3 regions of the Arthrobacter sedimenti genome follow, and region 2 is predicted to be linked to each of the others. Evidence: predicted binding sites of a transcription regulator. Region 2 holds the regulator's gene; each other region holds the start of a gene.

Region 1 (10,278 bases), on a different contig from region 2:
CGGCCAACAGTTTTACTGACCGCAGCCACCAGGGCTGCAAATCCAGCGCACCCCTGCAGGCAAGCCACCCCTGCCGCGAACACAGTCCGCCTAAACACCCTCAATACAGTGCGGCCAACCAAGGCCGCGAAGAGTCGAGAAGAAGGTCACCCCTTGAATACAGTTTCCGCCGCTACCGGGCTTGAATACGCCAACCTCAGCGACGCCGACTTCGAGGCCTTCGCCCTGAAGCATCCGCAGAACAGCTTCCTGCAGTCCATCGACTTTGCCCGCTTCCAGCGTGCCCGCGGCCAGCAGGTGGAGCTCTTCGGGGTCCGCCGCGACGGCGAGCTCGTGGCCGCCGGAAAGCTCAACTTCACCACCACCCGGCTGGGCTACACCGTCTGTGAATGCGCCAAGGGCCCCCTCATGGACTACACGGACCGGGACCTGGTGGGTGCCGTCGTCGAACTTCTCCGCAAGCACGCGGCAGGGCGGAAAGCTGCCGAACTGCGGATCTCGCCCAACATCCGGTACATCGCCCGGGACGCCGACGGCGCGGAGCACCCAGACATCGAGGACAACCGCCCACTGGTGGCCGACCTGGAGCGAATTGGATTCCAGCACCAGGGCCTGGACATGAACTTCGTGAACGTCAACTGGATGTTCATCAAAAACCTCGTGGGCATCCAGGACGCCGAGGAACTGATCATGGGCACCAGCTACCGGACCCGGAAAGCCATCCGGAAAGCCGAAAAGAACGGCGTCTTCCTGGAGCAGGCCACCCTGGAAACACTGGATGATTTTTACGGCGCCCTGAGCCGCGCCGGTGACGAAAAGGGCTTTGTCTACCGCGAACGCGCCTACTACGAGCACCTGCTCCGCACCACGTCGCCCGAATTCACCAAGCTCATGATGGCCAAGATCGACATTCCGGCCTACCGCAAATCCATTACGGAGCGCCTGGCCGAGGAATCGGCCACCGCGGCCGACCTCCGCCGCGAGGTGGAGGAAACGGGCAGCAAAAAGAAAGCCAACCGGCTCAAAGTGGTCCAGGACCTGGTGGACAGCTACGAGCGGAGCCTGAAGGACATCGAACGCTTCCCCGACTCCGTAGGGACCGCCACCGTGGCCGCCATCCACTTCGTCTGCTACGGCGACGAGGTGGTGTGCGTCATCGGCGGCACCGTCCAGGACTACATCTACTTCAACGGTGCAACCTCCCTGTACTGGGGGATGATGCTGCACGCGCTGGAGAAGGGGTACCCCCGCTACAACTTCTACGGCACCTTCGGCATCTCCGGGCAGGACGAGGAAGGCCACGGCGGCTACGAATTCAAGAAGGGATTCGGCGGCGAAGTGGTCCAGCTGGTGGGCGACTTCGTCCTGCCGGTGCGGCCCGCAGTCTTCCACGCGAACCGGGTAGCCAGGGCCGCCGCTGGCGCCGCCCGTACCATCCTGGGGAAGCTGCCCCTGAAGCGCGGAGCCTGACCGGCGCACCACGCACCAACAACCAACCACGCATCAACCACGCGTCCAGGGAGGAAGCGGGCATGACTGACCGGCCCGAACGGCCACGGACCAGGCCTAATACAGAAGGCCTGCCCAAGACGGAACCGCTGACCCCTGCACAGATCCGGCAGGACGCCGCTGCCCGGCGCATGCTGCGCCGCCTGGTCCAGGGCGAAAACCCGCCCACGGCCCCGCTGAGCATCGTGGACCGGCTGGCGGGCAGCCCGTATGCCAACCCCACCATCCAGGTGGGCGGCGTGGACACCTCCGCCCGCAAGACCCTGGACTTCGCCCTTCACCTCGCGGAGACCATGTTCCGCTACGGTGCCGGCGCCCTGGAAGTGGAAACCAGCATCATTGCCGTCACTGCCGCCCTGGGGTTGAAGAACATCGAGGTGGACATCACTAACCAGTCCGTCGGCATCAACTACGCGCCCAAGGACCAGACCCCCATCGCACTGCTGCGCGTGGTGCGCTCCTGGACCAACAACTACGCAGGCCTGGCGAAGGTGCACCAGCTGGTCACGGACATCGTGGCCGGCGGCGTAGGCCGCGACGAAGCGATTCGCAGGCTCAATGAGGCCATCACCAGCCCCAAGCCGTACCCGCGCTGGATGGTCACGGCCGCGTTCGGTGTTTTCGCTGCCGTGTTCGTGGGAGTGCTAGGCGGCGGTCCGGTGTCCTCGATCATCGCGTTTGTGGCCAACATCGGCATCAGCCTGCTGGCCAGGCAGCTGGGCCGGTGGCGGGTGCCGGACTTCTTCATCACCGCCAGTTGCTCGTTCGTGGTCACCATCCTGGCCCTGCTGCTGTGGCAGTTCGGATTGACCGCCTCGCCGTCCATCGTGGTGGTGGGCGGCATCCTCCTCCTCCTGCCCACCGGGCGCCTGGTGTCCTCCGTGCAGGACGCCATCAACGGCTTCCCCGTGACGGCGGCGGGACGGTTCCTGTCCACGCTGCTGACCTTCGGCGCCATCGTGGCAGGAATCGCCGTTGCCTTCGTGGTGGGGGAGCTGACAGGGCTGCAACGCATTGACGTCACGCAGACGTTCCCGCCTGCCTACGATCTCTGGGTCCTTGTCGTCTTCGTGGCCGCGGCGGTGATGGCCATCGGCATCACCGAACAGACCACGTGGAAGCTGCTGCTGCCCACGGCGGCCGTGGGCGTGGCCGGCTACCTGGTGCTGCTCGGCTGCGGTTTGCTGGGGATCGGCGACCGGTTCTCACCGGCCATCGCGGCCGTCGTTATTGGCCTGCTGGCCAGGGTGGTGGCCCTGCGGATGGGCGCGCCGCAGCTGGTGGTCGCTGTACCCGCGGCGCTGATCCTGCTGCCGGGCCTCACAATTTTCCGTTCCATGTACGTGCTCACCGTTGAAGAAGCCGAGATCCTGGCCGGCGCCGGAGGGATGCTCAGTGCCGGGGCCATCGTGCTGGGCACGGCCGGCGGCATCGTCCTGGGCGATGTCCTGGCCCGTCCACTCACCCGCAGCCTGGCCAGCAACGAGCGCCGCCGGGCCCGCCGCCGCTAGCGTGGTTCCGGCGCCGCTAACCCAGGCGCCGCAGCTTGCGGGACCTAGATCTGGCCGACCGGCAGCTTCTTCTCGGCCTGGAACACATCCTCCACGCGGCCCTGCGCCCAGTATCCGGACAGGGACACCTGCCGGCGCTCCAGGCCGCGCTGTTTGAAGAACACCTCGCGCAAGGCCTTCATGTACCCGCGTTCGCCGTGTGCAAAGACGTCCACGGTACCGGCCGGCCACTCGGCGTCCGCCACGGCGCTGACCAGCAGGTCGCCGGAACCTGCCGGTGCCCCGTTGCGCGGCAGCCAGGTGATGTTCAGCCCGGCAGGGGCGGAAATGGGCTGGATATCGGCCTCGGAGCCGACCTCCAGGAAGGCCAGCCCCGTTGCCTCGGCCGGCAGCGACTCGATGCAGGCAGCGATGGCAGGCAGGGCCGCTTCATCCCCGGCAAAGAGGTACCAGTCAGCGTCCGGGTTGGGGTTGAAGGCGCCGCCGGGGCCGGTGAAGGTGAGCGTGTCGCCCGGCTGGGCGTTGGCCGCCCACGGTCCGGCGAGCCCTTCGTCGCCGTGGACCACGAAGTCGATGGCGAGCTCCCGGGCCTCCGGGTCCACCCAACGCAGCGTGTAGGTGCGGGTGAAGGGCCACAGCTCGCGCGGCATGGTTTCGCGGATGGCCCAAAGGTCAAGGGGGGAGGGGTACTGGACGCCGGGCTGTGGAAACACGATTTTCACGTACCGGTCCACAAACCCGTTGTTCGTGAAGTCGCTGAAGCCCTCGCCGCCGGCCACGATCCGGACCATGTGCGGCGACAGCTGCTCCTTGCGCAGCACCCTCAGGTTGACCTGAGGGCGGCTCTTCTTGGTGGCGCTGGTGGCGGCAGGGACAGTGCTCATAAGGCAAGCCTAAGCTAGGGCGACGGCGGCAGTTCCCAGGTTACGTCCAGCGCACCTTGTTCCCGCAGCAGTTGGTTAACGCGGCTGAACGGCCGGGAGCCAAAGAACCCGCGCGAAGCAGACAATGGACTGGGGTGGGCGCTGCTGACAGCGGGCGCTCCGGCCAGGAGCGGCCGGACGCCCTCGGCCTCCTTGCCCCACAGCACCGCCACCAGCGGCATCCTGGACCCGTCCGCAGCTGTGCGGTTCGCCAGCGCGGTGACTGCCGCCGTCGTAATCTCCTCCCAGCCCTTGCCGCGATGGGAACCCGCCGCCCCCGCCCGGACCGTGAGCACCCGGTTCAGGAGCAGTACGCCCTGGTTCGTCCAGGCCGACAGGTCGCCATGGACACGCGGCGGAATGCCCAGGTCCGATTCCAGCTCCCGGTAAATGTTCACCAGGCTGCGGGGAAGCGGCCGGACGTGCGGCTCGACGGAAAACGACAGCCCGACGGCGTGTCCCGGCGTGGGGTAGGGGTCCTGCCCGACGATGAGCACCTTCACATCCGCCAGGGGCTGGCGGAAGGCGCGCAGGACGTTCGACGGCGGCGGGAGGATCTGGTGCCCGGCGGCCTCCTCTGCAGCAACGAAAGTGAGCACCTTCCGGAGTTGGCCTTCCACGCCGTGGAGGGCCGCGGCCCAGTCGGCTGCCATGAGCTCCGCGAGCGGGAGCTCGGCCAGGTCCGCGAAGCTGATGGCGTCCGCCGGTTCCTGCTGCAGCTCGAACAGCGCATCCGATTCAAACATCGTTCCATTGTTGCAGGCACTGCAAATGACACCCGTGTTATTCGGCCGGTAGCATGGGTGTAAGACATTGGCCGTAACCAGCGAAGGAGTGCGCCGTGGCGGAACCGGCCCGGGAACACCTGCCGGAGCACGATCCAGGGAAGTCCCTCCTGGCGGATTTCACCCTCCGCGAGTCCTCCCTTTCCGAGCGCGAACAGCAGATGCTGGCCCTGGAACGGCAGTGGTGGAAGTATGCGGGGGCCAAGGAACAGGCCATCCGCGAGCTGTTCGATCTCTCCGCAACCCATTACTACCAGCTCCTCAACGCGCTGATCGACCGCGAGGATGCCCTGGCCCACGATCCCATGCTGGTGAAGAGATTGCGTAGACTACGTACGTCGCGCCACCGTGCACGCACCGCCCGGCGCCTGGGATCCGACGCTTAGACGCCCAGGCCGGGACAACAGCCGCAATCAACAAGGATGTCCTTCCACCATGACCAGATACGCCCGCGATGAATTCGACAAGGTCCCGGAGGCCGCGTCGCGACAAGGTGTCCACCGGACGGCTACGGCCCCGTCCCGCGTGCGGCTGTGGCCCATCCTTGCGGTGGGCGTTGCGGCCCTGGCCATTGGACTGGTCTCCTTCCTGATCCTTCCCAAGCTCGGCTTCAACACCACCGCCAGCCAGGCGTCGGCAACCGTTGAATCAGCCCCGCTGGCCGGAACCGGATCCACCCCTTCGCCCACCCAGTCCTCGTCTGCACCGGGGTCCGTCCCGGTGCCGTCCGCGTCGGCCGTACCAACCCAAAGCAGCGAGCCCGAGCCCACCGCTTCCGCCAGCCAGCAGGCCGTCGTCGACAAGACCCAGGCAGTGGCCGTCTACAACGCTGCCGGCACGGCAGGGCTGGCCAGCCGCGTGGGGGGCACGGTCCAGGCTGACGGCTGGCGGCTCGGCCAGGTAGGCAACTGGTCCGGCGCCCCGCAAAAGTCCTCCGTGATCTTCTATGCCGGCCCGCAGCAACTGGCCAGCGCGCAGGAGCTTGCAGGACTGTTGAACATTCCCACCGTGGTGAACAGCACCGAATTCCAGGTACCGCTCGTGGTTGTGCTCGGCCCGGGTTACCGGTAGCCGCGCATGGCACTGGGAACCGTGAAGTGGTTCAACGCTGAGAAGGGCTACGGCTTCATCACCGTTGACGGCTCCGGTGATGACGTCTTTGTCCACTGGTCTGCGGTCCAGGGGGAGGGTTACCGCGCCCTGGCTGAGGGCCAGCGGGTGCAGTTGGACATTGGCGAGGGCGAAAAGGGCCCGCAGGCAGAAAACGTCCGGCCCGCGCAATGATGCCGGCTCACCGCTCCCCAGTCCGCGTCCGCGCAGCGCTTGCCGCGTCCCTGGCGGGCCTCCTTTCCATGACGGCCTGCGCCGGCACCGGCGGCAACGCCAGGACAGAGCCCGCGGAGGCTTCGGGCGACGGCGTCCTCCGGGTGGGCCTGATCCTTGACAACACCGGCGACAACGCCTTCCTCAACGCACCCCAGCTGGCGGCCGCCAAGGCAGCCATCCAGGACATCAACGCCGCCGGCGGACACAAGGGCCGGCCCGTGGAGCTGCTTCCTGTGCACCCGGACCAGGACACCGCAGCCCAGGCCAAGGACCTGGCGGCTGCCAAGGCGGACGTAGCCATTGGACCCACCGACTCCAGCCATGCAACCCCCGCCGTGGACATCCTGTCCCGCGCCCATGTGCCGCTCATCTCCCCGGCCAACACCGCTGCCGGCCTCTCCACCAGCGCCAGCGGAGGCTACTATTTCCGGACGGCCGCAGCCGACGTCGCACAGGGGCCCGTGCTGGCAAAGCTCGCAAAAGACGCCGGTGCCGCCAGCATCAGCGTGCTGTACCAGCAGGGTGCCTACGGCAAGGACCTGTCAGCCGCCGTCACCGATGCTGCCCAACAGTCCGGACTCAAGGTCCTGCCCGGGACGGGCTTCAAGCCGGGGGATGCCGCCGAAGCCGCGCGCTCTGCCGCCAAAGCCACGCCGGACGCCGTCGTCCTGGTGGCCCGCGACGGCGCGCAGGGCGCATTGGCCGAACTCCACAATGCAGGGGTCAGCGGTTCGAAGGTCATCCTCAGCGACGGTGCCTTCGCCCGCTACGGATCTGCGCTGCCGTCCCGGGCCCTCGAAGGCGCGCGCGCCGTCATCCCGGGCCAGCTCCCCACGGCAGCCTTCCAGGGCAAACTGCTGGCGGTGGACCCCTCCCTGAAGGACGTCTCTTACGCTGCCGAAACCTATGACGCAGTGACGCTGGCGGCCCTCGCAGCGGCCCGGGCGCAGGATGACGCGGGCCGGTCGATTGCCGCGAACCTCATTCCGGTCTCCGGCGGAACGGCGACCTCCGGGGCAGGCACGCCGCAGGCTCCGTGCCTGAGTTACAAGGAGTGCCTCGGCGGCCTCGCCGCCGGCCCGGACATTAATTACGACGGCGAATCCGGCCCGGTTGCCTTCGACACCAACGGGGACATCACCACGGCCGCCTTCTCCGTCTTCACCTACGGGGCGGACAACAACCCCACCCCCACGGGGCACGAAACAGCCGGACACTCCGGCTGATCGCCCTGGGCGAAGCGGCTGCGACAAGCGCCTTGTCCGGCGTCTTATCGCTTGCACTCTCACCTGGGGAGTGCTAATTATTGAGTTAGCACTCTGACGTACCGACTGCTAAAGCAAAGCCTGGTTTCGGCCGGCGGCGCCCTGCACCGGTCGAGGAGCGAAAGAAACACCTCACTTCAGTGAGATCCCCACGCGGAGGCATACAGAGGCCGCCGTCAAAGGATCGTCCGTCGCGGGCACTGCAGCGAAGGTTCATTCTTAACGACTGTCCCGAAAGGACTACTGCCGTTATGGCCAAGATCATTGCATTTGATGAAGAGGCACGCCGCGGCCTTGAGCGTGGCCTGAACACCCTCGCCGACGCCGTTAAGGTCACCCTCGGCCCGCGTGGACGCAACGTCGTCCTCGAAAAGAAGTGGGGCGCCCCCACGATCACCAACGATGGTGTTTCCATCGCCAAGGAGATCGAGCTGGACGATCCCTACGAAAAGATCGGCGCCGAGCTGGTCAAGGAAGTTGCCAAGAAGACTGACGATGTTGCCGGTGACGGCACCACCACCGCCACGGTTCTGGCACAGGCACTGGTCAAGGAAGGCCTGCGCAACGTTGCCGCCGGCGCCGACCCGCTGTCCCTCAAGCGCGGCATCGAGAAAGCCGTTGACGCCGTCACCGCCGAGCTGCTGAACTCCGCCAAGGAAATCGAAACCAAGGAAGAGATCGCCGCCACCGCGTCCATCTCCGCCGGTGACGACGAGATCGGTGCCCTCATCGCCGAAGCCCTGGACAAGGTGGGCAAGGAAGGCGTCATCACGGTCGAGGAGTCCAACACCTTCGGCCTGGAGCTCGAGCTCACTGAAGGCATGCGCTTCGACAAGGGCTACATCTCCGCCTACTTCGTCACCGACGCCGAGCGCCAGGAAACTGTCCTCGAGGACCCGTACATCCTGATCGTCAACTCCAAGATCTCCAACGTCAAAGAACTGGTTGCTGTCCTGGAAAAGGTCATGCAGTCCAACAAGCCGCTGCTGATCATCGCCGAGGACATCGAGGGCGAGGCCCTGGCCACCCTGATCGTGAACAAGATCCGTGGCACCTTCAAGTCTGTCGCCGTCAAGGCTCCGGGCTTCGGTGACCGCCGCAAGGCCCAGTTGGCCGATATCGCCGTCCTCACCGGCGGCCAGGTCATCTCCGAGGAAGTTGGCCTCAAGCTGGAGAACGCCGGCCTGGAGCTCCTGGGCCAGGCCCGCAAGGTTGTTGTCACCAAGGACGAGACCACCATCGTCGAAGGTGCCGGCGACGCCGACCAGATCGCCGGCCGCGTTTCCCAGATCCGCGCCGAGATCGAGAACTCCGACTCCGACTACGACCGCGAGAAGCTTCAGGAGCGCCTGGCCAAGCTGGCCGGCGGCGTTGCAGTCATCAAGGCCGGTGCCGCAACCGAGGTTGAGCTCAAGGAACGCAAGCACCGCATCGAAGACGCTGTGCGCAACGCCAAGGCTGCAGTTGAAGAAGGCATCGTCGCCGGTGGCGGCGTGGCCCTGATTCAGGCTGGCGCCAAAGCGTTCGCCAACCTTCAGCTGTCCGGCGACGAAGCAACGGGCGCCAACATCGTCCGCGTTGCCATCGACGCCCCGCTGAAGCAGATCGCCTTCAACGCCGGCATGGAGCCCGGCGTGGTTGTCGACAAGGTCCGCGGCCTGCCCGCCGGCCACGGCCTCAACGCAGCAACCGGTGAATACACCGACCTGCTGGCAGCCGGCGTCAACGATCCCGTCAAGGTGACCCGCTCTGCCCTGCAGAACGCGGCTTCCATCGCCGGCCTGTTCCTCACCACCGAAGCAGTGGTTGCTGACAAGCCGGAGAAGGCTGCTGCTCCTGCCGGCGGCGACGACATGGGCGGCATGGGCGGCATGGGCGGCTTCTAAGCTTCCCGGCCGGGATTCCCTCCCGCCAACAGAAAAATGCGGCTCCCTCCTGGTGAGGGGGCCGCATTTTTGCTGCGGATTACTTTCGGGCTGAATCCAGCATTCCCTGGACTTCCTTCGTGAAGGCTTCGGCGGCCGCCTGGGGCGTCAGCCGGTCGTACAGCACTTCATCCGTGTAGCGCTTGATCACGTTCTGGACGCTGCCCGCACCCACCGGCGGTACCGGCGGCGCATCCTTGATTTCCGGGGCGATGTCCTTCAGGAAGTTGACCACCGTGGTGTCAGCCGGCTTCAGCGAGGGCGTGATGGCGGCGACGATATCGCTGTTGGTGGGCACGCCCCTGTCCGTCATGAGAATGGCGCCGGCCTCCGGGCTGTTGGTGAGGTAGTTGATGAACTCTGCTGCCTCCTTGGGATGCTTGGAACGGGAGGAAGCGGACCAGAACATGGTGGGTTTGTAGTACATGCCGTTCTTGGCAGCAGCGCCGTCCACACTCGGGGCGCGCAGCATCTTGATGCTGCTTCCGGTGGTGGCTTCAAGCGAGCCCAGCTGGTTGGTCCACCACCATGCCATGCCCACCCGGTTGGTGCCGAAGAGGCTTTGCTCGAGGCTCGCCCCTGCGTCTTCCGTCGCGACGTTGGCCGGTGGGCTGGCCTTTGAGTCGCGCTGGTCCTTGAGCCGCTCCCAGAAGGAGGCGGCCGTGGCGGCCTGGAAGTCGAGCTTGCCGTCCTCTGAGTACAGGTTTTCGCCGTGCTGGCGGAGCCAAATGATCAGGTCGGCCTCGTTGCTGCCGTATGCCGCTCCATAGTTCTTACCGTCGCCGGCGGCGCTGATCTTCGCGGCCGTGTCCGTGAAGTCCTTCCATGTCCAGGTCTTGTCGTCGGGAAGGGGAACGCCTGCCGCTTCAAACACCTTGGTGTTGGCCATGATGACATAGGCGTTCTGACCGGTGCTCAGTCCGTACTGCGCGCCACTGTACTGGCCTGATGCGAGTGCCTCCTTGTCCAACTTCGACGTGTCGATACCGTTCTGCTTGGATAGGTCCAGGAGCGCGCCGCGGCCGCCGTATTCG
Region 2 (9,402 bases):
GGCGGGGTCCCGGACGTGGGACACTGGATGTTCAAGATGTGCGGCTGGACCGCAGGCACCTTTCGCGTGCCTGCCGGATGGCTGCAGAAAAGCCAACAGTAAGGACCCTGCGTGTCTCCCATGGCCCGCACCGCACCGGTGCCCGCCGCGACAGATCCGGCAATCATTCGGAACTTTTGCATCATCGCGCATATTGACCACGGCAAGTCCACCTTGGCGGACCGGATGCTGCAGTCCACCGGGGTGGTCCAGGCGCGCGACATGAAGGCCCAGTACCTGGACCGCATGGACATCGAGCGTGAACGCGGGATCACCATCAAGTCCCAGGCTGTCCGCATGCCGTGGGAGGTGGACGGCGTGAGTTATGCACTGAACATGATCGACACCCCGGGCCACGTTGACTTCACCTACGAGGTGTCCAGGTCCCTGGCCGCCTGCGAGGGCGCAATCCTGCTGGTGGACGCGGCCCAGGGCATTGAGGCCCAGACGCTCGCCAACCTCTACCTGGCCATGGAGAACAACCTCACCATCATTCCGGTGCTGAACAAGATCGACCTGCCGGCGGCGCAGCCCGAGAAGTATGCAGCCGAGTTGGCCAATCTGATCGGCGGCGATCCCGAAGATGTCCTGCGGGTGTCCGGCAAGACGGGCGTTGGCGTGGAAGCACTGCTGGACAAGATTGTCCGGGACCTGCCGGCGCCGAAGGGTGACCCCGATGGTCCTGCCCGTGCCATGATCTTCGATTCTGTTTACGACACCTACCGCGGTGTGGTGACCTATGTGCGTGTGGTGGACGGCATGCTCCACCCGCGGGAACGCATCCAGATGATGTCAACCAGGGCCTCGCACGAGCTCCTGGAAATCGGCGTCAGCTCGCCTGAACCCACACCTTCCAAGGGCCTGGGCGTCGGTGAAGTGGGTTACCTGATCACCGGTGTGAAGGACGTCCGGCAGTCCAAGGTTGGCGATACCGTCACCAACCTGGCCAAGCCGGCCGCCGAGTCGCTCCCCGGCTACGCCGATGCCAAGCCCATGGTGTTCTCGGGCCTGTACCCGCTGGACGGCGCCGACTACCCGGTCCTCCGCGACGCCCTCGAAAAGCTCATGCTCAATGACGCCGCGCTGGTATACGAACCGGAGACGTCGGCCGCACTGGGATTCGGGTTCCGCGTCGGCTTCCTGGGTCTCCTTCACCTGGAGATCACCCGCGAACGCCTGGAGCGCGAATACAACCTCGACCTCATCTCCACTGCGCCGAACGTGGAATACGAGGTCACGCTGGAGGACAAGAAGGTGGTCCGCGTGACCAACCCCAGCGAGTACCCCACCGGCAAGATCGCGGAAGTACGCGAACCGATGGTTTCCGCCACCATCCTGGCCCCCAACGAATTCGTCGGCGCCATCATGGAGCTGTGCCAGTCGCGCCGCGGCGTCATGGGCGGCATGGACTACCTTTCCGAGGACCGGGTGGAAATCCGCTACCGCCTGCCGCTGGCGGAAATCGTCTTCGACTTCTTCGACATCCTGAAGTCGAAGACCCGTGGCTACGGATCGCTGGACTGGAAAGCCGATGGCGAGCAGGTTGCCGACCTGGTCAAGGTGGACATCATGCTCCAGGGCGAGCAGGTGGACGCCTTCAGTGCCATCACCCACCGGGACAAGGCTTACGCCTACGGCGTGATGATGACCGGCAAGCTCCGCGAACTCATCCCGCGGCAGCAGTTCGAGGTGCCCATCCAGGCGGCCATCGGTTCCCGAATCATCGCCCGTGAAAGCATCCGGGCCATCCGCAAGGACGTACTGGCGAAGTGCTACGGCGGTGACATCTCGCGTAAGCGCAAGCTCCTGGAAAAGCAGAAAGAAGGCAAGAAGCGCATGAAGATGGTGGGGACGGTGGAAGTGCCGCAAGAGGCCTTCATCGCCGCCCTCACCACGGACGAATCGAAGGACAAGGCAAAGAAGAAGTGACCACTGCGCAGCGGGGGACGCGCTGATGCCCAGCGTCCTTCCCCTCGGCGACCCGGCGCCGTCGGACGGCCTGCTGCCTGCACAGGCAGCGGACGGTGCGGCGGGCCGGGCATTTGGCCTGTACGTCCACATCCCGTTCTGCGCGGTGCGCTGTGGCTACTGCGACTTCAATACCTATACCGCCACGGAACTCGGCGGCGGTGCTTCGCAGGACGCATATGCGCAAACGGCGGTGTCGGAAGTGGCGCTGGCGGCGAACGTGCTGGCAGGTTCCGGCCTGCCGGAGCGGAAGCTCAGCACTGTCTTCTTTGGGGGCGGCACGCCCACGCTGCTGCCCGCTGATGACCTCGCCCTGATCCTTCGCGCTGCCATTGACCATTGGGGCATCGAGGACGGTGCCGAAGTCACCACGGAAGCCAACCCGGACTCTGTCACCCCTGAATCCCTGGCCGTCCTCAAGGAGGCCGGCTTCACCCGCGTGTCCTTTGGCATGCAGTCCGCCGTTCCGCACGTCCTCAAGGTCCTTGACCGCACCCACACGCCGAGCCGGGTACCGCACGTGGTGCAGTGGGCCCGGGAAGCCGGCCTGGCCGTCAGCCTGGACCTGATCTACGGCACGCCGGGGGAGACACTGGCCGACTGGCGCCACTCCCTGGAGACGGCCCTGTCCTACCAGCCTGACCACATCAGCGCCTACGCGCTGATCGTCGAGGAAGGGACCAAGCTGGCAGCCCAGATGCGCCGCGGCGAAGTCCCGGGAATTGACGACGACGACCACGCCGACAAGTACGAGCTCGCCGACCAGCTGATCACCGAAGCAGGGCTCGGCTGGTATGAGGTCAGCAACTGGGCGCGCACTCCGGATCAGGCGTGCCGGCACAACCTGGCCTACTGGCGGGGAGACGACTGGTGGGGGATCGGCCCCGGCGCACATTCGCACGTGGGCGGGGTCCGCTGGTGGAACGTCAAGCACCCGTCCGCCTATGCCAACAGGCTGTCGCAGGGGCTGTCGCCGGCTGCCGGCAGGGAAACCCTGGATGCGGAAACCAGAAACCTGGAAAAGGTGATGCTCGAGGCGCGCCTGCAGTCAGGGCTCGAGGTGTCAACGCTTAGCGCTGCCGGGCGGCATGAGGTGGCCGGGCTGATCGCGGGCGGCCTGGTGGAGCCCGCTGCCGCTTTCCGGGGACGCCTGGTCCTGACCCTCAAGGGCAGGCTGCTGGCAGACGCAGTGGTCCGCCGCATCCTCCCGGACTGACCTGGGCCGCTACTTGATCCAGCGCAGGTTGTACTGGTAGCGGTGCGGTTGGCCGCGGTTGACGTGGATGCCGGCGGCCACCGAGAAGCACGTGAGCGCCACCCAGATCAGTGTGGCGATGACCGCGAAAATGTTCCCCACGTAGGGGATGAAGACCAGGATGTTGGCCAGGACCGCGGCGATGGTGGGCGGCAGGCTGAAGTTCAGCGCTTCCTTGGACTCCTGGGCGGTGAACGGCCCGCGGTCGCGGAAGATCAGGTAGATCAGCAGCGACGGGATACACCCCAGGATTCCGCCGAAGTGAGCCAGCGTGGCCCATTGGCGGTCTTCGCTGGCCGTAAGCGGCAGGGCGTTGGCGGGTACGCCATGGTACTCGGAACGGCCCTGGCCGTCCCTGTGATCACGTGCGTTTTCTGCCACAGTCTGTGTCCTTCTGAGGTGCAAGTTAGTGCTGACTACTACCAAGAATACTGGCTTTGCGGCCGTCGCCCGCCCGTCAGGGCACGGTGAGGAAATCAATGACTTCCTCAACCCGGCCCAGCAGCGACGCTTCGAGGTCCGCGTACGTGCGTACGGCACCGAGCAGCTTCTGCCATCCGAGGCCGATGTCTTCCTTCGTGGCGTGGGGCCAGCCGAAGGCTTTGAGGATCCCGGTCTTCCAGTCCTGCCCGCGGGGGATGGCGGGCCATTTTTCGATGCCCAGGACTGCAGGGCGGATTGCCTGCCACACGTCCACGTACGGGTGCCCGACGATCAGGACGTTGCCGGCCGCGCCCGGGGACGCCATGACGGCGTCGGCGATCCGGGATTCCTTGGAATCGGGAACCAGGTGGTCCACCAGCACACCGAGTCGGCGGCCCGGGCCGGGCCTGAAGTCCGCGACGGCAGCGGCCAGGTCGTCGATGCCGTGGAGGGGCTCGACGACGATGCCTTCCACGCGCAGGTCGTCTCCCCAGACCTTTTCCACCAGTTCGGCGTCGTGCTTGCCTTCCACCCAGATCCGGCTTGCCTTGGCAACCTGGGCGCGCTGGCCGGAGACGCGCACCGAACCGGAGGCAGTCCTGCCGGCGGGAGCACCGACGGCCGCCTTGGGTGCCGGCGGCATCAACCGGATGGGCTGGCCCTCGAGGAGGAAACCGAACCCCAGCTTGAAGGACCGCGACTTTCCGCGGCGGTCCTCCAATGCAACGACGTGCATTCCGCCGGACTTCTCCACGCGGGTGACGGCGCCCACCCAGCCGGACTGTACTTCCTCAAGCACCATGCCGCGCTCCACGGGGACCTCGGGCAGCTCCGTCCGCGTGGGAGCGGAAATGCCCCGGGGGCCCCAGTTCTGGTAATCCATGGAATCGATCCGCCTAGCGCTAGCTCCTTAGCCCGGGAGTTTCGCCCGGAGCGGTACCAATGCTAACAACGGGCCGAGGCATAATAGACTGTTAGCACTTAGGCATGTCGAGTGCTAACCCCCGGGTGGCACCGGGCGGGGCGGGCGGCCCCGGACCATGGATGGAGGTGGAGAGTGAGCGAGCCACGCAAACTGGAAGTACTGCGGGCCATCGTGGAGGATTACGTCCACTCCCGCGAGCCGGTTGGGTCAAAGGCCCTGGTGGAGCGGCATCATCTTGGCGTTTCCAGCGCCACCATCCGCAATGACATGGCCGCGCTGGAGGACGAGGGGCTGATCACCGCCCCCCATACCAGCGCCGGCCGGATCCCCACCGACAAGGGCTACCGGCTCTTTGTCGACCAGATCTCGGCAGTCAAGCCCCTTTCGGCTGCAGAACGCCGTGCCATCCAGACCCTCCTGGAGGGCGCGGACGACCTCGACGACGTACTGGACCGCACCGTTCGGCTGCTGTCGCAACTGACCAACCAGGTGGCCGTGGTCCAGTACCCGCACCTGAGCAGGGCACTTGTCCGCCACATCGAATTCGTGCTGCTGGCACCGCGGAAGGTCCTCGTGGTCCTCATCGCCAACAGCGGCAAGGTGGAGCAGCGCGTCATGGACGTCGGCCAGGACCTTGGCGACGAGGCGCTGGCCGAGTTGCGCACCCGTTTCCTGGCTGCCCTGGGGGGAACCCGGCTGAGCCACCTCGCCCAGGCCCTTCCCGCCGTCGTGGCTGCAACGCCCCACTCGCAGCGCCAGGCGGCACACGCGCTGGCCGTCGGCCTTGAGGGGCTGGCGCAGAGCAGTCGGGAAGACCGCATGGTCATGGCCGGCACCGCCAACCTCGCCCGGTCCAATGTGGACTTTCCCCTCAGCATTGGCCCTGTGCTCGAGGCGCTCGAGGAACAGGTGGTGATGCTGCGGCTGTTGAGCGAGATGGCCCAGGACCACCGGGGCGTGGCTGTCAGCATCGGAAGGGAGAACCCCTATGACGGCCTTGCCGAGGCCTCCGTGGTGGCCACCGGCTACGGTCCGGACAGCGCAGCCAAAGTGGGAATCCTCGGTCCTACCCGAATGGACTATCCCACCACCATGGCTGCCGTCAGGGCGGTAGCCCGCTACCTTTCCAGGATTTTGGGGCCCTGACTCTTGGCCGCCGGAGCTTGCTCGGACTGTGAAACAAGAGCCCTGGCCGACCAACTGAACGCAGTACAACAAGGAAGAGACACGAATTTTGAGCAGCCACTATGACGTCCTTGGAGTCTCACCCGAAGCTACGGGCGAAGAGATCAAAAAGGCCTACCGCAAGCTGGCCCGCACCCTTCACCCGGACGTTAACCCAGGTGCCGACGCTGCAGAGCGGTTCAAGGCGGTAACGCACGCCTACGAGGTCCTTTCCGATCCCCAGAAGCGCAGGATCTACGACACCACCGGCAACGAAAACGGCACGGACAACGGTTTCGGCGGCGCCGGTTACGCAGGCCAGGGATTCGCGTTCCAGGACATTTTCGACACCTTCTTTGGCGCCGGTGGTGCCTCGGGTCCGGCGTCGCGCGTCCGCCGCGGCCAGGACGCACTCATCAGTGTCCGGATCGACCTCCGCGACGCCGTATTCGGAGTCAACAAGAAGCTCGAGGTTGACACCGCTGTGGTCTGCCCCACCTGTGATGGATCCTGCTGCCGTCCCGGGACCCAGCCGGAACGCTGCGACATCTGCGGCGGCAGCGGCCAGGTCCAGCGGGCCGTCCGCTCCATCCTCGGCCAGGTCATGACGGCAGCCCCCTGCGGCACTTGCGAAGGATTCGGCACTGTCATCAAGGATCCCTGCAACGAATGCAGTGGCCAGGGCCGCATCCGCAGCCGCCGGTCGCTGACCATCAAGGTTCCCGCCGGCGTCGCCACCGGTACCCGCATCCAGCTCTCCGGCCAGGGCGAGGCCGGCCCTGCAGGGGGCCCGGCGGGCGACCTGTACGTCGAGATCCGCGTCAACAACGACCCCACGTATGTGCGCGAAAGCGATGACCTGCACGCCACCCTGCACATCCCCATGACCGCCGCAGCCCTGGGCACGGACGTCAGCCTGGAAACCTTCGACGGTACCCAGGAGATCGACGTCAAGCCCGGAACCCAGTCCGGCGAAATCATCACCCTGCGCGGGTTGGGTGTTACCCACCTGAGGGGCTACGGCCGCGGCGACTTGAAGGTCCATCTGCAGGTGGACACCCCGGCCAAGCTCGACTCCGCGCAGGAGGACCTCCTGCGCCAGCTTGCCAAGCTCCGGGGTGAGCAGATTACCGAAGGCAAGCTGGCCGCCAGCGGCGGCATGTTCGCCAAGCTCCGGGACCGGTTCGGGAACCTGTAGCGGTGAGCAACCCCGTCTTCTTCACCTCCGTCGGTTCCCTGGACGCAACGACGCCGGGCCGCATGTTCGTCCTCGAAGGAGCGGAGGCGCGGCACGCCGTCACCGTCAAGCGGCTGGCGCCGGGCGAGGCCGTGGACATTGTCGACGGCGCCGGCACCCGGATGACCGGAAAGGTCGTCTCGGCCGCACCGTCCGGGCTCGAGGTGGAGTGCAGCAGCCTGACGGTGGAAGACAGGCCGGAGGTCCGGCTGGTGCTGGTCCAGGCTTTGGCCAAAGGCGACCGCGACGAACTGGCCATTGAGACAGCCACGGAACTGGGCGTCGACGCGGTGGTTCCCTGGCAGTCTGAACGGTCCATCGTCCGCTGGAAGGGCGACCGCGCAGCGCGGGCGCACGCCAAGTGGGAATCAACCGTGACGGCGGCCGCCAAGCAGGCGCGGCGTGCCTGGATCCCGGAAGTCCGGGCTGCCGTCGACACCACGGCGCTTTCCGCCGCCGTGGAGGCGGCAGACCTGGCGGTCATCCTGCATGAAGACGCCGTGCGGCCGCTGCGTACCGTCCTGGAGGCATGGCAGGGGAGTGCAGGTGCCGGCCCCCGTGAAATTCTGCTGATCGTAGGCCCGGAGGGCGGCATCAGCCCGCGGGAAGTAACCAAACTCTGCGACAAAGGCGCTGTGACGGCCCTGCTGGGGCACCATGTCCTGCGGTCCTCCACAGCCGGCCCGGCCGCCGTCGTGCTTGCCAGCGACATCCTTGGCCGCTGGACCACTACCTGACCTTAAAGGACCTCGTGTCCTCGTTTTTGTCCGGCTCTCCGCTGGAGCCGGCCTGCGCTACGCGGAGCTCGTAGTCGCCTGGCGGCAGGTTGAGGGCAAGCGTGAAGACGCCCGCCTGTCCCTGCTCTGTACCTGCCGTGGTTTCCCCATTCAGGAAGGGCGCTTTGCTGCCGCCGTCCCCGGCCCGAAGCAGCTGCCAGTGGAGCTTTGCCCCAGGTGAGGTGCTGCGCCCGGTGATCTTCACGCTGCCGCCCGGCACCTCAACGTTTTCCTGGGGGTCGATGATCCATACCGGTGCCACGAGGCCTGCTGCCCGCGTCATGAGTGCGCCCAGCTGGATCTTTCCGAACGCGACGTAGTCAGTGTGGCCGTCCACCAGGATCCGGACCCGGATTTGCTGACCGGTGTCGATCAGCCCGGAACTGGCGGCGGCCGCGGTGGCCGTATAGATCAGCTGCTGGATAGCCCGGGCCGCCATGTCTGCGTCGAGGTTGCTGTTGAAGGCGTCGGCGGAGACATCGACGGTGATGACATCCTTGCCCGAAATGGACGTGGCCAGTTTGCCCGGGTTCTGCCAGGGCGTAAAGAAATCAGGGTCCAGGGGCTTTTCCGACATCATGGCACGCAGGGCCCGCGTGACCGGGTTGTCCTGCTCCGGGACGTCGCGAAATTCGCGGTAAAGGAAGATGCTTGTGCCACTGCGGCCAATCCAGTAAACCGGCGCCTTGTTGGAGGACTGGGTGGTTTCCAGCGGGGCGCTGGTGGAGGGCGCGTCCGGCATGGTGCCCCCTGAGGCGGGGATCGAGGCGGTGGTGCCTGCAGGTGAAGGCCCGCCCTCGGCAGTGCAGCCAGCCAGGACCGGAACGAGCACCAGCATCCCTGCCAGGACGGCCGGGCGCAGGCGGCCCATGGGTCGTCCTGCCCTTTTGGGCACAGAGGTTTCCGGCACTGTCCTGCCCTTGTCCTTTCCTGGCGTGGCGGGCCGATCCCCCTGGCGGCCTGGCGTCCCAGCAGATGCTGGATTTCCAGCATTGCACAGCGGTGCGCGCGGTCAGCCGCTCTGCGCCTCCTTCCGGCCAACTGCAACTGGAACGATATGAGGCCGATATGAAGTTGATACCTAACGCCGTGCCCGGCACGGTTTCATGGGTGGAGCGGCCGCTCCCGTTGAGCCGGGTATCTGCTCCATACCGGTGCTGGCGTAAGATAAAGGGATCGCTGGGCAGGGAGCACCGCGCAACGGGCCCCGGCATCAGCCAAACGCAAACAAGTGATGTCGATCTTCGAGGGGACCACGGGCCTGCGGGCCAACACCATGACTGAATCAGCAAATGGTAAGCGCCGGCTCAACACGGGCGAAGGCAGTCCGGGGGAATTTCCCCACTCCATGCCCGGCACCCGGACCGAAGTTGTCCTCTTTGAGAACACCGACCAGATGGTTCAATCACTTGGCAGCCACGATGAGGCGCTTCGCTTCATTGAAGAGCAGTTTCCCGACGTCAACTTCCACGCCCGCGGCAACGAACTGTCCATCAGCGGCCCCGTCACGGACGTCCCCCGGATCATGCGGCTCCTCCAGGAGGTCCGCGGCCTGGTGGCCCGGGGCACTGTCATCACGCCGGCGGTACTGCAGCAGCTGGTGTCGCTGCTGCGC
Region 3 (10,278 bases), on a different contig from region 2:
GGGCGACCGCCGCGCCAGCCTCAACGAGGTCTCCGGACACCTGGAGTCGCTGGGCCTGGACTCCATCCTGCTCCAGCTCACCGGGAACGTCACGGCCCAACAGCTGAAGGGCCAGCTGGTCCGGGCGATCGTCCGCAACGAGAAGTCGCTGGAACCGCAACTGGGGAACCTGCACAACACCCTCACCGAGCACCGGCACGCGCTGATGGACCACGTGGCATCGCTGCACAACGTCCGCGAACGCTGGGGCTGCTCGCCGTACCAGGCCATGCAGTCCCTCGCCGAGCTCACCTCCATCCACCCGGCACCGGCCACCACCGTCCGGCTTAAGCGCAGCGTGCTGGACAGCATCCGGGACCGCGAGGAGCTCGCCGGCCGTCTGCGCCGGGCTGCCGAGCTGGGCAGCTTCAGCAAGGCGGCCACCACCAGCCCCTGGCACGGCGCAAGGTTGCTGACCCGCAAGGAAACCGAGGAAGCGCAGGACCTGGTCCGGTCTGTGGCCAAGAGCCTTCCCATCCTCCGCGACCGCATGGACGCCGTTGCCGAGCACGCCGAAATCCGCCTGGGCGAATCCTTCGCCGAGTGGGGCGAACAGCTGGAACTGCTGGTCGCCGTGCGCGGCAGCCTGGACAAGTTCACCCCGGACATCTTCGACCGCCCGGTGACGGACCTGATCTCCGCCACCGCGCCGTCCTCGTGGCGGCGTGAGCGCGGCATCGAGTTGACCGCCATGCAGCGCTCCAGGCTGCGCCGGGTGGCCAAGGAATATGTGCGCCCGGGCGTCCACATCGCGGACCTGCACTCGTCCCTGCTGCTGGTCCAGGAACAGCGGGCCCTGTGGGCCGGATACGCGACCACGCAGCGGCACCCCGCCGTTCCATCGGGCCTGGCGGAAATGAACGCCATGTACCGCTCGCTGGACAAGGAGCTGGCGCAACTGGGCGAGGCCCTGCGGCATACCGAAGACGGCGGGTCACTGACCGGCGTTCCCTACCGGCAGCTGATGGAACGCCTGGAACGGCTGGTGGCGGACACCGACACACTCAAAACGCTGCCCGAACGCACGCTCCTCATTGAGAGCATGCGCGAACACGGCCTCGGTGAACTCCTTGCCGATCTTGCCGAACGGGAGGTGCACGAAGGATCGGTCGCGGCCGAACTGGAACTGGCCTGGTGGCAGTCCGCCCTCGAGGCAATGATCAGCGGTGACGACTACCTTGCCATGTCCGACGGCGACGCCCTGCGCCAGCTCGAGGCAGAGTACCGCCTCGCGGACAACGCGCACATTGCCAGCGGCGCAGCCCGGCTGCGGTGGGCCCTGGCGGAGCGGTGGCGCACCGCCATTGCCGCCCAGCCGCGGCAGGCCGGCCTCCTGCGCAGCCTGCTCAAGGACGGGCGGGTCTCCCTGCCCGCCCTCACCGCACAGGCTCCGGACCTGATCGGCACACTGGTTCCCGTCTGGTCTGTCAGCCCCTACCTCATGACGGGCCTGCTTCCAGCCGAACAGCACTTCGACGCAGTGGTGATCCTCGATGCGGAGGCCACCTCCCTGCAGGCGGTCCTGCCCTCGATTGCCCGTGCCCGGCAGGTCATTGCCTTCGGCGATTCCCGCATTGCCACGCCGCGGACCTTCACGGTGGGGGTGGAGCGGCTGGCGCCCGGAGAATCGGCGCACCACCGTGTGGAAAGCGCCTTTACCGCGCTCTCCGCCGTCCTGCCGGTATGGCAGCTCAACGTGGTGTACCGCGCGGTGGATGAGGACCTGGTCCTCCAGCTGAGCAAGAGCTTTTACGACGGCGGCCTGCGCCGGCTGCCGGAAGGGCAGTCCGCCACGGGGCTGGACCGCTCCCTGCTGGTTGAGTACCTGCCGGACGGCACCGGCCTTCCCAGTGCCGACCACGAGGGGGTGGAATCCGTCGTGGCAGAGGTCAACCGCGTTGTGGAACTGGTCTTCGAGCACGCCCGGATGCGTCCCCGGACTTCCCTCGCCGTGGTGACCGCCAGCCTCCGGCATGCGGCCCGGATTGGCGAGTCCATCCGGCTCCAGCTGTCCAACCAGCCCGGCCTGGCCGGATTCTTCGGAGCCGGCCCGGAGTCCTTCCGGGTGGTTGACCTGGAACGCGCCCAGGGCCTGGTCCGTGACCACGTCATCTTCTCGCCGGGATTCGGGCGCACCCCGCACGGCCGTGCACTGCACAACTTCGGGCCGCTGTCCGCGGAAGGCGGCCGGGAGAAGTTCGCCCTGGCCATGACCCGGGCACGGCGCTCCCTGCACGTGCTGACCTGCTTCCGCCCGGAAGACCTGGACCACACCCGCCTCACTCATGGCGCCGTGGACCTGTACACGCTGCTGGACCGGGAAATCTCCGGCAACACCGACCTTGGTACCCCGGCCTCCCGCGCCGCTGCCAGCGAACAGGCACTTGGGGCGGACCCCCTGGTAGCGGATCTGGGGGACCGGCTCCGCGCCCGCGGGGCCAGGGTATGGCACCAGTACGACGGCGCCATTGACGTGGTCGCCGCGGCCGACCCCCTGAACACCATGGGCCAAGACGACCTGGACCTGCCCCGGCCTGTGGCCATCGAGTCCGACGGCACCAAGCAGTACCGCGCCATGAGCGTACGTGAACGCAGCCGGCTGCGCCCGGAACTGCTGGAACGCCTGGGCTGGCGCTACATGCCGCTGTGGACCATTGAAGTCTTTACCGACCCCTCCACCTGCGCCGACCGCATCGCCGGGTACCTGGGACTTGAGAACATCGTGCTGCCGGGCAGGAGCACCACCTCCACGGGATTCCTTGACGACGACGTCCACCAGGCGCTCAATGGAATCGATACTGCACCATCCGCCGCCTCCTACCTGCCGGGCGGGGCGGCCGGAAACCTGGACAGCGACGGGGACCGCCAGGAAGCCGGGACAATCCGGCACAGCGCCGACGGCAACTCGGACGCGTCCGGCGCGGACCGTTCCGGCGCCGGTTCGGGTCACCACGGCCAGGGCAGGCGCTCGGGCAGCCCGAAAATCGAGGAGTCGGACCCCGTGAGCAACGAAAACCCGAGTAAGGAAGACAGGGCCGGGAACGCCGGGCCCGAGGAAGATATGCACCACGATCGGAACAAGAACCAAGAGACTGCACCAGGTGCTGGCCCTGCCTCCTCCGGGGACGCTGCGGCATCCGCCCCGGCCGCACGCACAGCACAGGGTGGCAGTGAGGAAATCCTTCCGAGCAAGGCTGCTGAGGACGATGCCCGCAGCTGGGGTGACCGGGAGGACGACCATGACACCTGGTTGAAGGAACAGAAGCCACCGCACTGGGGCTGACCGCACTGGGGCGGACCGCGGCGTCCGGAGGGACCCGGCGCAGGGGATCGACTACCCGGTGTCCGGTTTCGGCCCGGTGCGGCTGGCTGATGTTACGGCGGGCCGACCAGGACGAAGAACAGCCGGCCCTGGGTTGAGGCTCCGGCCAGGCGCGAGGATTGTTCCGCGTTGGCCGCCACCACAATCAGTCCATCCGTTTCGGTGGTGCCCAGCCATTGCCCGCCCTGGCCGCCGTTGTTTGAAGTCCATAGGACGGGGACGGCAGATGCCAGGACCTGGGAGGGACCCTGCTGGTCAAACCCGTTGGCCGATGTCAGCACCACGTTGACCAGCTGGCCGGGGGAGACCAGCTGGATGGATGCGGCGTCCGCCATGCGGAGGGGAACCGCCGCTGAACCGGGCGGAGTGCCTGCGAGCAGTCCCGGACCGAGCAGTTGAGCGTCCGTGAGGAGTTGGCCTTTGCGCACGGGTGCGGCCAGTTGCTTGCCCGCTGCGGCGGCGTCATCCTGCAAAAAGCCGTCGGCCACCATTCCCGGCGGCACCTGGAGGTGCGCCAGATCTGCTGCCGTCACGGCGGTCCCGGCGGGAAGATCCCGGGCTGCGGCCAACGCCGTCACAGTGGCGAGCGGGGGAGGAGTGAGCTGCTGCACCGTAAGGGCTGCAGCTGCGCATAACAACAACGCGGCAACAAGCCTGCGGTTGCGGTTCAGCCACCCGGCGAGACGTGCCCCCGGGGAACGGTCTTTACCGCGGCGTGCAACGTTTCGGGGGCTGGCGGGAGGCCGGTAACGGTCGCGGCGACGGCGGGGAAGTCTGGACATGCGCCCACGCTAGTTGCGGTAAACGCACCTGGGGAGCCGGAACGAACGCTATGTGGACAACGGCGGCCGGCGCTGGAACGCGCCGGCCGCCGTCGTACTTAAGACTTATGCCTGTCTAGCTGGCTGCTGCAGCCGGCGCCGAAGCGGCGGGGGCAGCTGCGGGCGCAGCCGGGGCCGCGGCCGGCGCCGGGGAGACGGAGCTGCCCTTGGAATCGCGCGAGTCGGTGCGGTAGAAACCGGAGCCCTTGAAGACGACACCCACGCTGTTGAACTTCTTGCGCAACGTACCCTGGCATTCAGGGCAGGACGTCAGGCTGCTGTCCGAGAACGACTGGACAATGTCGAAGGCGTGGCCGCAATCCTTGCAGGCGTAAGCATATGTTGGCACTGGTGCTCCTCCTCTTGGGCAAACGAGAGGTCCCGAGCTGCCACCTGGTAAACCATTAGCAGTCGCAGGGCCTGAGTGCTAATTCTATCACTGCCCCCGGACGGCCCGGGGTCAGGCGCCGCCCGTGAGCGGCTGGTACCCGGACGGCGCAAGGACCGCCGGCACCGGCCGGTCGAACTCCTCCGCAGGAATCCGTCCCGCAGGCAGCAATTCATCGTCGTAGATAACAGCGGCCAGCGGAATTTCCTTCCCGGCCGTGGCAAGATGCCCCAGGAACTTGTCGTAGTACCCGCCGCCCTGGCCGATCCTGTTGCCGGCACGGTCCACCGCGGTGGCGGGAATGAAAAGGACTGCCGCCCCGCCTGCCGTTTCAGGCCCGTGCCGGGGTCCGGCGGGCTCAAGGATGGGCGCATACTTACTGCGTTCGAAGCCTGTTTCCGGCGTCCAAAACACCCAGCTCAGCTCCCTGCCGGGTTCGCACACCGGAAGCAGCACCTTGTGCCCGCTGCTGTGCAGGGCATTAATGAGCGGCAGGGTAGGCGGTTCCTGTCCCACGCCCAGGTACACGCACGCAATGCCGGGCCGGCCGCCGGTGACCGTCCCGGCCCAGGCATTGCCGTGCACAGCCAGGGCGCTGCCTGCCGCTTCCAGTTGCGCCGGGGTCAGCCCGGCGCGCCGGCGCCGGTGGGCGGCCCGGATATCGTCCTTGACCGCGTTCGTCTCCTGCAGCATGGTGTCCTTCCTGCGTTGCCAGTACTCTACGGCTTCTGGCTGGATGCCAGCCTGCCGCGCCGATGGTTACTGAAATGCTTGACGCTGACGTTAGATTAGTCCGGTGAACACCAGTAACCCCAGAGTCCGCAAAGCTGTCATTCCCGCCGCGGGCCTTGGCACCAGGTTCCTGCCCGCCACCAAGGCGATGCCTAAGGAAATGCTTCCCGTCGTGGATAAGCCTGCCATCCAGTATGTGGTGGAGGAAGCGGTCCATGTAGGCCTCAACGACGTTCTGATGATTACCGGCCGCAACAAACGCGCCCTGGAAGACCACTTCGACAGGGTGCCCTCCCTTGAATCGACGCTGGAGGACAAGGGAGACACGGAAAAGCTTGCATCTATCCAGGCGGCCAGCCAACTGGGCGACATCCACTACGTCCGGCAGGGCGACCCCCACGGGCTGGGACACGCGGTACTCCGGGCAAAGCAGCATGTAGGCAACGAAGCCTTCGCCGTCCTGCTGGGGGATGACCTGATTGATGCCCGCGACGAACTGCTCAGCACCATGATGGACGTGCAGGCGAAAACGGGAGGGTCCGTCGTCGCGCTTATTGAGGTGGAACCCTCGCAGATCAGTGCCTACGGCTGCGCCGACATTCAGGAGATTGACGGCGAAGGCTACGTCCGCGTCAACCGGCTGGTGGAGAAGCCCACACCGGAGGAAGCCCCGTCCAACCTTGCGCTGATCGGGCGCTATGTCCTGCACCCGGCCGTGTTCGAAGTCCTCGAGCACACTAAGCCGGGACGGGGCGGTGAAATCCAGCTGACGGATGCCCTCCAGGAACTTGCCTCCGGTGATGCCGAGGGGCACGGCGTCTACGGAGTGGTCTTCCGCGGCCGCCGCTACGACACCGGAGACAAGCTGAGCTACCTCAAGGCCTGCGTCCAGCTGGCCGTCGACAGCGAAGATCTGGGTCCGGGCCTGCGGGAATGGCTGCCCGGCTTCGCCGCCGGCCTTTCCCGGTAACCCCGTGCGCACAGGTCCCATTTGGCCGGTCACCCTTGAATGCGGCGACCTGGTCCTGCGGCCCATCCGGTACCGCGACAAGAAAGAATGGACCGAGGTGCGGTCGCGCAACAGCCAGTGGCTGGCACCGTGGGAGGCGTCCAACCCGGACCCGGCAGGTGGCCTCCCTGACTACCGGCACATGGTCCGCTCGCTCAATATCCAGGCTGCCCAGGCCACTGCACTGCCTTTCCTTATCACCGAATGGCAGCCGGGGCTTCGGAACCCCGCCATCGTGGGACAGTTGACAGTGTCCTCCATCGTCTGGGGTTCGGCCATGATGGCCACCCTGGGGTACTGGGTGGACCAGGACAGGGCAGGACGGGGGATAGCGCCCACCTCAGTGGCGCTGGTAACCGACCACTGCTTCAGGGCGCTCGGCCTGCACCGGATGGAAATCAATATCCGGCCCGAGAACGGACCAAGCCTGCGCGTGGTGGAAAAACTGGGGTTCCGGGACGAAGGGTACCGGCCCCGCTTCCTCCACATCAACGGCAAATGGGCAGACCACCGCTCCTTCGCCCTCACCGCGGAAGAAGTCCCGGAAGGCCTGTTGGGTCCCTGGCTGGCATCGCGTCGGTCATAAATCAAACGGTTTGCCCACAGGGGCACGACACACCCTTGATAATGCGGCCTGAGCAGGCATGATGCTCATACGGTTTTGAGTGTGGACTTCCCCCTTAGCAGCTCAGTGATCCTTGTGGTTGCCGTCGCGCTCTGGATTGTGTGGGTTGCCCCCTACGTCCTCCGGAACCGCCGGCACCAATTCCAGCCTGCCGGCGATTTCCTGGCAGACGCCCCCGCCGATGAAAGGCCGGATCCGCACCCCGGCCTGGTCCTGAACGTCGCCGCCCAGCAGGAGAAAGCCATGGAACCCAGGAAGAGTGCCGCACCCGCTGCAGGCACTGCAAGCACCCCGCCCCCGGCCAGGTTCCGCGTCCGCTACGGCCGCACGGCCCTGGCCCTTGTGGGGCTGCTGTCCCTGGTCACCGCTTTCATCTCGGGCGTGCTGCTTCCGTTCGGCGTCGGTTCGCCAGCTCTTCCCCTCACCTGCACCCTGTTGACGGTCGCGTCGGTGGCACTGCTGCGATGGCTCGCTGTCCGCGACCGCAAAGCGAAGGTGAACGCCGCCTTCCGCTCTGCCATGAGTGCCCCGGCACGCCGCCCGGAAGACGCCGTCGTTGTACCTGCCAAGCCGGAGGTTGCCCCCGTGCTGCCGGAAAGCACGCTCTTCGATGCGGAGGCGGGCCAGGCGAAGGTCAAGCCGCTGACGGCCGTAGAGCTGCGTGAAGCGGCCCTCGCCGTCGCTGTGGCTGCCGGTGACACCAGCGCAGCGGCTCCATCCGTCATTCCCGTGGGCACGCCCTGGGAGCCGGTGGAGGTTCCCAAGCCTGTTTACGTGGAGGCGGCCAAGGCTGAGCGCCCCGAGCCGGAGCCGCTGGAGCTTCCGGAGGCGCCCAAAGCAGTCGGGAAGCCGTCCCTGAAGAAGGGCGCTGCCGGCGCACCGTCAGCCGAAGCCGGCGAAGCGGAGCAGTTGAGCGCCCAGCAGTTGTCCAAGGCCCAGAGCGCACTGAGCAACCTCGACGACGTCCTCCAGCGCCGCCGCGCATAAGGCACGGCAGGGGAGCCCGCATTCCCGGCAGCTGCCCGCGCGTCAATTGGCGTTAGGGATGGAAAATTTGTAGCCTAGGGACACCGGTTCCGCACCAGCCTGGAACACCTTCCAGGAGGCAGCCAGTTCCGGGGCTATAGCTCAGTTGGTAGAGCGCTTCGTTCGCATCGAAGAGGTCAGGAGTTCGAATCTCCTTAGCTCCACATCAAAGCCCGCTGGAAACAGCGGGCTTTTTTCGTGCCTACCTGCCCGATGCTCCGAATCCGGTCCGCGAAACGCTGGGCGATGCCCGTCCCATTCCCACAGCTCAGGCCTAGAGTGGGCCCATGGGAATCATCATCGGCCTTCTGGTCCTCTGGCTCATCCTGTCCATCCTCGGCTTCGTCGTGAAGGGCCTTCTCTGGCTCGCCATCATCGGCCTGGTCCTCTTCGTTGCCACCGGCGTCTGGGGTTGGCTGAAACGCAGGACCAACGCCTGACAATCACCGCCTTCCGGACCGTTATTGGGGCCGGTAGGCGGCGGTCATCAACCGCCCAAGGACCCTGGTCTTTTCGAACTGGCGGCGGCACGTTGGCTCCATGGGCCTTGCAGCGAAGCCGGGCGGCCTGACGCCGCTGGTTCCTCCGATCCGGCGTAACCTTGCCGCCAACCACGCCCTGCACCCGGACCGTCCGTGGATACGCGTCATCCGGGTCCTGGCAGGCCTGATCGTTCTTGCCGCAGTGGTCCAGAAGACCGTGGATGCCACCCTGCCCGGCAACGATGTGGACATCCCCCAGCTCTATTCGGAATTCACCGTGCAGGGGAACCTCGTTTTCGGTCTTGTCCTGATCATGTCAGGAGTACTGCGGCGGGGCGTGCTGCCGCCCTGGTGGGACCACGTCTTCGGGGGACTGGTCCTGTACCTGGTCATGACCGGGATCATCTACGTGGTGCTCGTGGCTCCGCCGGGGGAGCCCTGGTGGACCCTGGACCTGTATTGGCCACAGCTTGTCCACCACCGCCTGGCCCCGCTGGTGGCGGCCCTTGACTGGGCCCTGGTCACCCGCACGGTCCGCGGCCCCTGGTGGCGGCCCGCTGCGTGGCTGGGCTACCCCGTAGTGTTTTTGGCCTTCTCGTGGATCCGGGGCGGGCTGGACGGGTGGTACGTCTATGACTTCCTTGACCCCACCCTCGACGGCGGCTGGCCCAGGGTGCTGGTGGCCACCGGGCAGGTCCTGGCCGCCTTCCTGGCAGTGTCGGTCCTGGTGCATGCCGCGGGCAACGCGCGGGCGGCGCTGGCAGCCGGAAAGGCTGCGGGGGCCAGGATGCCTAGATCCAGCCCTTCTTTTTGAAGATCCCGTACATGAGGGCCCCGGCGGCAACCATGAGGACCAGCGCGTAGGGATAGCCGAAGGCCCAATGGAGCTCGGGCATGTTGTCGAAGTTCATCCCGTAGATCCCGGCGACGAAGGAGGGCGCGAACAGGATGGCCGCCCAGGAGGAGATTTTCTTCACCTGCTCGTTCTGCTCGGCGCTGGCCTCATTCTGCCGGTTCGCGGTGAGGGTTCCGTCCAGGGTCAGGGCGTTCTGCAGCAGGTCCCGGAAGGAATCCGCCCGGGAAATCACCCGCTCAACATGGTCCTCCACATCGCGCAGGCTGTGCCGCAGGTCGCCTTCAACCTGGTACTTTTCGAAGCCCCGCTTGAGCTGGTCCAGCATCTCCGGCAGGGGATGGATGGCCCGCTGGAATTGGATGACTTCGCGCGCCAGCTCGTAGATCCGGCGGGACACTGAGGAGTCGCCGCTGAACAGCTGGTCCTCGATCTCGTCAATGTCGTTCTCCAGCCCTGCCACCACCGGGGCGTAGTCGTCCACCACCCGGTCCAGCAGGGCGTACAACACCGCTTCGGGGCCATGCTGGAGGAGATCCGGCCGTGACTCCAGCCGCCGCCGTACCGTGGCCACGCCCGCTGTTTCGGCATGCCGTACGGTCACCACGAAATTCTTGCCCGTGAAAACGTGAAGTTCGCCGAACTCCACCGTCTCGTCCTCGTCCAGGTACCTGGCCGGCCGCAGGACCGTGAAGAGGTTGTCATCGTAACGCTCCAACTTGGGCCGCTGGTGGGCCGAAACGGCGTCCTCCACCGCAAGGGCATGGAGCCCGAATTCGGCGGCCACTGCAGCCATCTCCTCAACAGTGGGCCGGTAAAGCCCGATCCAGGCCATTCCGCCGTGCCGGGCCAGGGTCTCAAAGGTCTGCTCCAGGCTTTCAGGCTCCGCGTGGCGGACGCCGTTGACGTAGACGGCGTTATCGATGATGGTCATTCAGGAAATCCTAGCGGCCGAAGCTGCACCGCTGCTGAGGCCGCTGA

What was found. Region 2 encodes HrcA, which represses chaperone genes, less so after heat shock. Its sites were predicted from a motif close to TTNGCACTCGNNNNNNNCGAGTGCNAA; they were not measured.
Region 1: a site for HrcA is predicted at 7,366-7,392, ahead of groL (chaperonin GroEL). Genes of this name have one in related genera too.
Region 3: a site for HrcA is predicted at 4,587-4,613, ahead of ACFO0G_RS02160 (FmdB family zinc ribbon protein). Genes of this name have one in related genera too.

The regions. Positions count from the first base shown of each region.
Region 1 covers NZ_JBHSDQ010000008.1:174,638-184,915, reverse strand. The annotation lists gene ACFO0G_RS17380 (lipid II:glycine glycyltransferase FemX) at 1-19, shown strand, start outside; gene ACFO0G_RS17375 (peptidoglycan bridge formation glycyltransferase FemA/FemB family protein) at 154-1,470, shown strand; gene ACFO0G_RS17370 (threonine/serine exporter family protein) at 1,533-3,020, shown strand; gene ACFO0G_RS17365 (siderophore-interacting protein) at 3,065-3,904, opposite strand; gene ACFO0G_RS17360 (uracil-DNA glycosylase) at 3,919-4,689, opposite strand; gene ACFO0G_RS17355 (DUF3263 domain-containing protein) at 4,785-5,114, shown strand; gene ACFO0G_RS17350 (LytR C-terminal domain-containing protein) at 5,164-5,799, shown strand; gene ACFO0G_RS17345 (cold-shock protein) at 5,806-6,012, shown strand; gene ACFO0G_RS17340 (ABC transporter substrate-binding protein) at 6,012-7,280, shown strand; gene groL (chaperonin GroEL) at 7,571-9,205, shown strand; gene ACFO0G_RS17330 (ABC transporter substrate-binding protein) at 9,285-10,278, opposite strand, start outside.
Region 2 covers NZ_JBHSDQ010000003.1:248,042-257,443, forward strand. The annotation lists gene lepA (translation elongation factor 4) at 112-1,968, shown strand; gene hemW (radical SAM family heme chaperone HemW) at 1,994-3,223, shown strand; gene ACFO0G_RS09250 (DUF4870 domain-containing protein) at 3,233-3,643, opposite strand; gene ACFO0G_RS09255 (DUF3097 domain-containing protein) at 3,720-4,568, opposite strand; gene hrcA (heat-inducible transcriptional repressor HrcA) at 4,743-5,756, shown strand; gene dnaJ (molecular chaperone DnaJ) at 5,845-6,972, shown strand; gene ACFO0G_RS09270 (16S rRNA (uracil(1498)-N(3))-methyltransferase) at 6,975-7,748, shown strand; gene ACFO0G_RS09275 (GerMN domain-containing protein) at 7,741-8,658, opposite strand; gene ACFO0G_RS09280 (PhoH family protein) at 9,064-9,402, shown strand, end outside.
Region 3 covers NZ_JBHSDQ010000001.1:473,915-484,192, reverse strand. The annotation lists gene ACFO0G_RS02170 (AAA family ATPase) at 1-3,322, shown strand, start outside; gene ACFO0G_RS02165 (RcpC/CpaB family pilus assembly protein) at 3,415-4,143, opposite strand; gene ACFO0G_RS02160 (FmdB family zinc ribbon protein) at 4,259-4,531, opposite strand; gene ACFO0G_RS02155 (5-formyltetrahydrofolate cyclo-ligase) at 4,643-5,263, opposite strand; gene galU (UTP--glucose-1-phosphate uridylyltransferase GalU) at 5,367-6,272, shown strand; gene ACFO0G_RS02145 (GNAT family N-acetyltransferase) at 6,277-6,897, shown strand; gene ACFO0G_RS02140 (hypothetical protein) at 7,003-7,923, shown strand; tRNA gene ACFO0G_RS02135 (tRNA-Ala) at 8,054-8,126, shown strand; gene ACFO0G_RS02130 (hypothetical protein) at 8,250-8,402, shown strand; gene ACFO0G_RS02125 (Pr6Pr family membrane protein) at 8,503-9,258, shown strand; gene corA (magnesium/cobalt transporter CorA) at 9,236-10,231, opposite strand; gene ACFO0G_RS02115 (Lrp/AsnC family transcriptional regulator) at 10,232-10,278, opposite strand, start outside.